2 regions of the Streptosporangium sp. NPDC006930 genome follow, and region 2 is predicted to be linked to the other one. Evidence: riboswitches for the same ligand, from Rfam matches in the RefSeq annotation. Region 2 holds a riboswitch; the other holds the start of a gene.

Region 1 (3,199 bases), on a different contig from region 2:
AGAGATGAGCGATTGCGAGCGTGAGAGACTCCCGCCAGTTCTGGGCCAGCTGTTCGCCGATGGGGGAGAAGGAGCCCACGAAGGTGAGGGGGACGGGGGCAGGAGGCTTTCGGTGGAGTTGCCGCCGGGGGACGTGGTGTGGCCCGACCCCGGTTACGCTCAGCTCGCGGTCCGTCGCCGTCCGGCGTTCTGGCTGAGTGAGGTGACGGTCTCCGGCGAGTACTGGGCCCGGCTGAGGGCTCAGCACGAGCAGTCGGGCCTGTGGCCGGTTCTGCTGGAGGACTCCGTCCAGCCCTGGTCGGCCGGCCAGATCGCCCCTGACACCGCCGCTCAGATCGACAACTACAACGCCGCCGCGTTCATGGCCGAGGTGTGGTCCGACTGGATCGCGAGGGCGACCCTGGACCAGCTCGAACTTCTCGACCCCTACGGTCCCGAGTGTCCGGGCCCGGCGCCCGGGGGAAGGCTCGCCGCCGATCCCGGTGTGGTCGCCGACTGGTACGCCGGGTTGGTGGCCGAGCGCAGGACCCCGCTCGGGCTCGTCGCGGTGGAGCGCGGGGCCGACGCCCTGGCCGTGATGGGCTGGCAGGGCGCCCTGAACCACAACGAGTGGATGGTCCCGCTCGCGGCCGTCGTACGGAGCTGGGAGGAGAGGTTCGGGGTGCGGGTGGTCGGGATGGGTTTCAACACCCTCGACCTCAGCGTCGCCGCGCCTCCGACGACCTCCGAGCACGCCCTGCACGTCGCGGCGGAACACTGGACGTTCTGTCCCGACAGCATCATCCAGGGGGCGGGGACCCTCATCGACTACGCCGAGCAGATCAAGGGCAGGAACGCCTGGTCGTTCTGGTGGGACTGACCGGACGGGGATGACCCGGGGGCCCATCCCGGATCTCGGGGAGGAGCTTCGTCCGGCGGGACGGGCTGTCGGCCGCCGGTGGAGGCCCCCGCGCGGGTCCGGGGGCGGGGGTTCTCGCGGCGAATGACGGCATGGGGAAGGCGTTCTCGCTGGTAGGGCGGGTGCCGACCTGGCGGGGCGATCGATGGGGCTTCCTTGAAGCTTTTAGGTAGATCTTCTGGGTTTTTCGTGGTGTTTGCTTTGCTTTGTCCGATTTGGTGGGTAGTGTCCACTGTTATCGGTTGGCGACCTGCCCTTCACAAGAGGAGGCGGCCGGCCGACGTCGAATCCCGAGGGCCCGCAGGGCTCCGGAGCCGGGGAACCAATTTTCCGGGGTGAATCCGCCGCGAACGCGCGGCGGTAGGGCAACTCCACCGCCCGAACCCGTCAGCTAACCCGGTAGACGAGATGGAGAGGAGATCCCCTCATGGATCACCGCGTCACCACGTCGGTGGACCCACTGTCCGCACCGACCACCTGAACTTTCACGCCGCCCCCCGCCCCTCGACCCGCCGCGCCTGATCGCGGCATCTTCAGGACCGTGCTCCGCGTAGCGATCGGCTGATCCGACTACGCCACCTTTTCCGATGAGCGCGTCCCCGCCGGTGCACCCCTTCGGTGTTCGCACACGGCCGCCCCGTTCCCTCGTGAAAGAGCCCTTTCTCCATGCACCCCTCCTTTGGTATGCACAAGAACGACCTGAACAAGCCCCGTCCGGGCGAGCGACCCTCGTACAGGAACACCTCCCTCGGGCGCGGCCTCGCCGCGGCCCTCACGGCCGCGAGCCTTCTCCTCTCCGGCGGTGTCGCCCTGGCGCTTCCCGCCTCCGCGGCCCCCGCCTCCACCCGCCTCGCGAACGACCCCGCGGCCGCCGCGCCCGCCGGTACCGAGGCCGTTCTCCTCCAGGGTGCGACCACGGCCTCCTACTTCTGGGACGACTCCTCGGGCCGGGCCGGTGACACCGGACTGCCCGCCAGCGGCAAGCCGATGCAGAAGGGCATGATCGCCAGCCCGAGCTGGCCCCTGTTCACCGAGGGATACGTCCTCTACAAGGGCAAGAAGGCGAAGTTCTTCGTCGGCGACCGCGGCCCGGGTACCCCCTCCAACCGGGGCATCATGATCGACATCGACGCCAAGACCTTCGCCGACCTGACCGGCGGCACGTTCAACTCCCGCACACTCGGCGTGGACGGCAACGGGGGCATGGGCCACATCGACATCCAGTACGTCGTCACCAAGTGGGGCAACGGCACGGGGATCAAAAACCACCCCGTCGCGTTCTCCACCGGCGCGTGGAACCGCAGGGACACCAGCCCGGCCCAGCCGCCGACGACCGTCTTCGCGATGGCGAGGAAGCTGGGCATCGGCCTGCAGACCCAGCTGGTGAGTGCCGAGGCGCGGCCCTGGCTCGGCAAGCCCAAGGTCATGGTCGAGCACGTCTCCGAGCATGTCCCCGACGGCGTGGCCGCGGAGAAGAACTGACCCCGACGGCGCGACAGCCGGGAAGAACCGGCCTCCGCCACCGCCACCGTCCCCGGCGGCGTGGCGGCCCAGAAGAACCGACCCCTCCGTCACCGTCCCCGAGGTGCGGAGGGTTCCGGTGCGGTCCGCGCCTGTCGGGGCGCGAACCGCAGCGGAGGATCAGACTTCGAGCTTCTCCTCGATGCCGCGCAGGCTGTGCCGGGCGAGCGCGAGGTTGGCCCGGCTCCGGTCGAGGGCCAGGTAGAGGAACAGCCCTTTACCGCTCCGGCCCGAGATCGGGCGGATCACGTGATACTGCGTGCCGAGCGTGATGAGGATGTCCTCGATGCCGTCCTTGAGGCCGAGCGACTCCATGGTCCGCATCTTCGCCCTGACGACCTCGGTGTTACCCGCGGCCGCGACCTGGAGGTCGAGGTCCTTGGACCCGCCGAGCGCGCCGAGCGCCATTCCGCTGTTGTAGTCGACGACGACCGCGCCGATGGCGCCGTCGATCGCCATCATCTCCTTGAGCGAGATGTCCATGTTGCCCATTACTGTCTCCGATCACTGGGATATCGATGTGCGTGAGCTGACGGCGGCGAGTCTGTCCGCCGTTTTGCGGCCCTCCAGCCTGAGCAGCCCGAGATTGGTCCCCGGGCGTGCCAGGACTGTGAGAACGATCTTGGGTCCGGCGGCGTAGAACGCCGCGTAGCCGTTGGTTCCGGAGATCAGCGTCTCCTCGAAGGCGCCCTTGCCGGCGATGCCCGTCATCCGGCGGCTCAGGGCGAGCACCGCGGAGGAGAGCGCGCCCGTCTGCTCGATGTCGTTTCTCAGGTCGCT
Region 2 (3,199 bases):
GCGGGCGAGGTCGCCACCAAGCTCGACGTCGAGGTACGCGGCGAGATCGCCTCCCACGACGTCCGCGTGCTGGAGCTGGCAGCGCTCAAGGGCGTCTTCACCGACGTGGTCGAGGACTCGGTCACCTACGTCAACGCCCCGCTGCTGGCCAAGGACCGGGGCGTGTCGGTCGAGCTGGTTACCAGCTCCGAGAGCCCCGACTGGCGCAACGTCGTGACGGTCCGCGGCGTTCTCGCCGACGGCCGCACGGTCTCGGTCTCCGGCACCCTGTCCGGGCCGAGGCAGATCACGAAGATCGTCGAGGTCAACGGCTACCAGATGGAGATCGAGCCGACCGACCACCTCTCGTTCTTCACCTACACCGACCGTCCCGGCATCGTGGGCGTGGTCGGCCGCATTCTCGGCGACCACTCGATCAACATCGCCTCGATGCAGGTGGCCCGTGACGCCAAGGGCGGCAAGGCGCTGATCGCCCTCACCGTCGACACCGCGATCCCGGCCGAGGTGATCGACCAGATCAGCGCGGAGATCGGCGCCGACAGCGGTCGCTCGGCCGACCTGGCCGACTAGCCCCGTTTCCCGCGCGTGCCGCGTCGTCGCGGTTTGATCCAGGACGACATGCGATCACCCCGGACCGATCGGGGAGCGCGTGCGGGAAACGCGACGGTGGTCCACCGGTGTGGCCGCCGCCCCGATGACCGGGGCGGCGGCCACACCTCGTCTCAGTATGTGAGAAGTGTGTACGCCGGACGAGACGGTGTTTCCGTGAGCAGGTAACCTGGAATCAAATGCGCCAGGTTCTCGTAATTCTTACCTGCCGCGGCGAGGCCTGACAGGGGCAGGCCGGCGACTCGCCGCGGTGTCGTGGCGCTTGCCGGCTCCAAGCCCCCGTCACCGGTCCGTGATCCGGGCCCTCGACATCAGGCCTGGTCGGAGTCCCGACCGGAGACTTGACCACCTTCCTTGCTCGCGTGCGACCGAGACGAGATTCGCCATGTACGACATGTATCCCTGGAACCGTCCCGAGGAGACAGAGGACGAGGCCATCGACGCGCTCCAGACCGCTCTGGACCGCAGGGACAACGGTGGTGCCCCCACCCGCTGAGCCCGTTCTCGCCGTCACCGGGGTCTCCACGGCCTCCCGGCGGCGATCCTCCGGCGTGTCTCATCCGCCGGGCACGATTTCGGTCGCGAGCTCGACCCGCTTGGCCAGCTGGACCCCCTGCGGGTCGGGGCGGACCGCGCCGGAGAAGGCGGCGCGGCGCCAGGAGCTGAGCTTCTCCTCCTTGACGACGTCGCCGCTCCGCGGGGCGTGAACCATGTAGCCGGGCTTTGTGATCATGCCGACATGGCCGAGGCCGCTGAAGAAGACCAGGTCACCGGGCCTGAGATTCTTCCAGGCGATCTTCTTGGAGAAGGCGGCGTACTGGTCGTTGGTGACGCGGGGGAGCTTGATCCCGGCGGCGCCGTAGGCGCGGAGCATCAGGCCGGAGCAGTCGAAGCCGCCGTTGCCGGTGCCGCCCCAGACGTAGGGCGTTCCGCGCTTGGACATGGCCCACTTCACGGCCTTCTGCCAGGCGGGCCTGACAGCCATGGCCTTCAGCGTTTCCTTCAGCGTGGGGGTTTTGAGCGCCGCGGGCCCGGGGGCGGGGGGCGGGGAGGCGGCCAGGGCGGCGGTCGAGGTCGCGCACACCGCGGCGCCGGTGAGGATCAGGGAGGCGGAGATGGACAGGATGCGGGGGAGAACTGTGCCGGACAGGATGATTCCTTCCATAAGGCCGGCCGGGTGAGCTGTCGGGCTCGGGCGTGGAGGTCGCCCTACGGCGCGAGAACGCGCTGATTCGCCCCAAGGGATCCACCTGATGACGACCGGGAACGCGCTCCGGGGGAGGAGCGGCGTTCTCGGGATGCGGTAGATCCCGTAAAAAAGTGGTTCCCCGGCTCCGTGTGGGCTCGGTCAGGGGGTGGCCCGTACGGATTAGGCAGTGATGTGAATGGGAGGACAATAACGAAACCTCCCGAAACGGTCAATGCATAGCAAAAAAGGATAAAACGATCAGAGAGCTCGCCATGTGGACACGTCCGCAGAGTGAGACCGGTGTTCGATCACCGAGACGGGCCGGTAAGGTGCCTGCATGGATTCGCGTAACATTCGCCTGGCGGTCATCCCCGGGGACGGGATCGGAGTCGAGGTCGTCGCCGAAGGGCTGAAGGTCCTCGAAGCGGTCGGCACGAAGGTGGAGACCACCACCTACGACCTCGGTGCCAAGCGCTACCACGAAACCGGCGAGACCCTGCCGGACCCGGTCCTCGACGAACTGCGCGGATACGACGCGATCCTGCTCGGCGCGGTCGGCGACCCCAGCGTGCCCCCGGGCATCCTGGAGCGCGACCTGCTGCTCAAGCTCCGCTTCCAGCTCGACCACTACGTGAACCTGCGCCCGGTCAAGCTCTTCCCCGGCGTCGAGACGCCGCTGGGCAGGTCCGGCCCCGAGGACATCGACATGATCGTCGTCCGCGAGGGCACCGAGGGCCCGTACGCCGGAGCGGGTGGCGTGATGCGTAGGGGCACGCCGCACGAGATCGCCACCCAGGAGTCGCTGAACACCGCCTACGGCGTCGAGCGCGTCGTGCGTTACGCCTTCGACAAGGCGCTCGGCCGCCCCCGCAGGAAGCTGACGCTGGTCCACAAGACCAATGTGCTCACCTATGCCGGCGACCTCTGGGCCCGCACCTTCGACCGCGTCGGCCTGGAATATCCCGAGGTCCAGACCGACTACTGCCACGTCGACGCGGCCTCGATGTTCTTCGTCAGCCAGCCGGAGCGCTTCGACGTGATCGTCACCGACAACCTCTTCGGCGACATCCTCACTGACATCGGCGCGGCGATCGCCGGTGGCATCGGCCTGGCGGCGAGCGGCAACGTCAACCCCGACCGCACCGCGCCGAGCATGTTCGAGCCGGTTCACGGCAGCGCCCCCGACATCGCGGGCCAGGGCAAGGCCGACCCGACCGCCACGATCCTGTCGGTCGCCATGCTCCTCGACCACCTCGGCATGGCCGCCGAGGCCGCCAGGGTCGAGCAGGCCGTCGCCGACGACCTGGTCGACCGGGCTGCCGGACGGGCCGGCCGGACCACCCGCGAGATCGGCGACGACATCACCGCCCGAGTAGCCGGCTGAGGAAGCCGCCTCCCTCG

The links. Region 2 has a riboswitch for cyclic di-AMP ahead of ABZ664_RS13370 (C40 family peptidase). Riboswitches for the same ligand answer to the same signal wherever they lie in the genome.
Region 1: linked by a shared signal. The riboswitch ahead of ABZ664_RS38295 (hypothetical protein) and the one ahead of ABZ664_RS13370 (C40 family peptidase) in region 2 are both predicted to bind cyclic di-AMP.

What each region holds. Positions count from the first base shown of each region.
Region 1 covers NZ_JBEYID010000040.1:33,655-36,853, reverse strand. Annotated here, with positions in the region: gene ABZ664_RS38300 (DUF4253 domain-containing protein) at 113-859, shown strand; cyclic di-AMP (ydaO/yuaA leader) riboswitch at 1,170-1,319, shown strand; gene ABZ664_RS38295 (hypothetical protein) at 1,565-2,380, shown strand; gene ABZ664_RS38290 (hypothetical protein) at 2,540-2,911, opposite strand; gene ABZ664_RS38285 (roadblock/LC7 domain-containing protein) at 2,924-3,199, opposite strand, start outside.
Region 2 covers NZ_JBEYID010000006.1:214,882-218,080, forward strand. Annotated here, with positions in the region: gene serA (phosphoglycerate dehydrogenase) at 1-570, shown strand, start outside; gene ABZ664_RS13370 (C40 family peptidase) at 1,166-1,774, opposite strand; cyclic di-AMP (ydaO/yuaA leader) riboswitch at 1,762-1,995, opposite strand; gene ABZ664_RS13375 (3-isopropylmalate dehydrogenase) at 2,136-3,182, shown strand.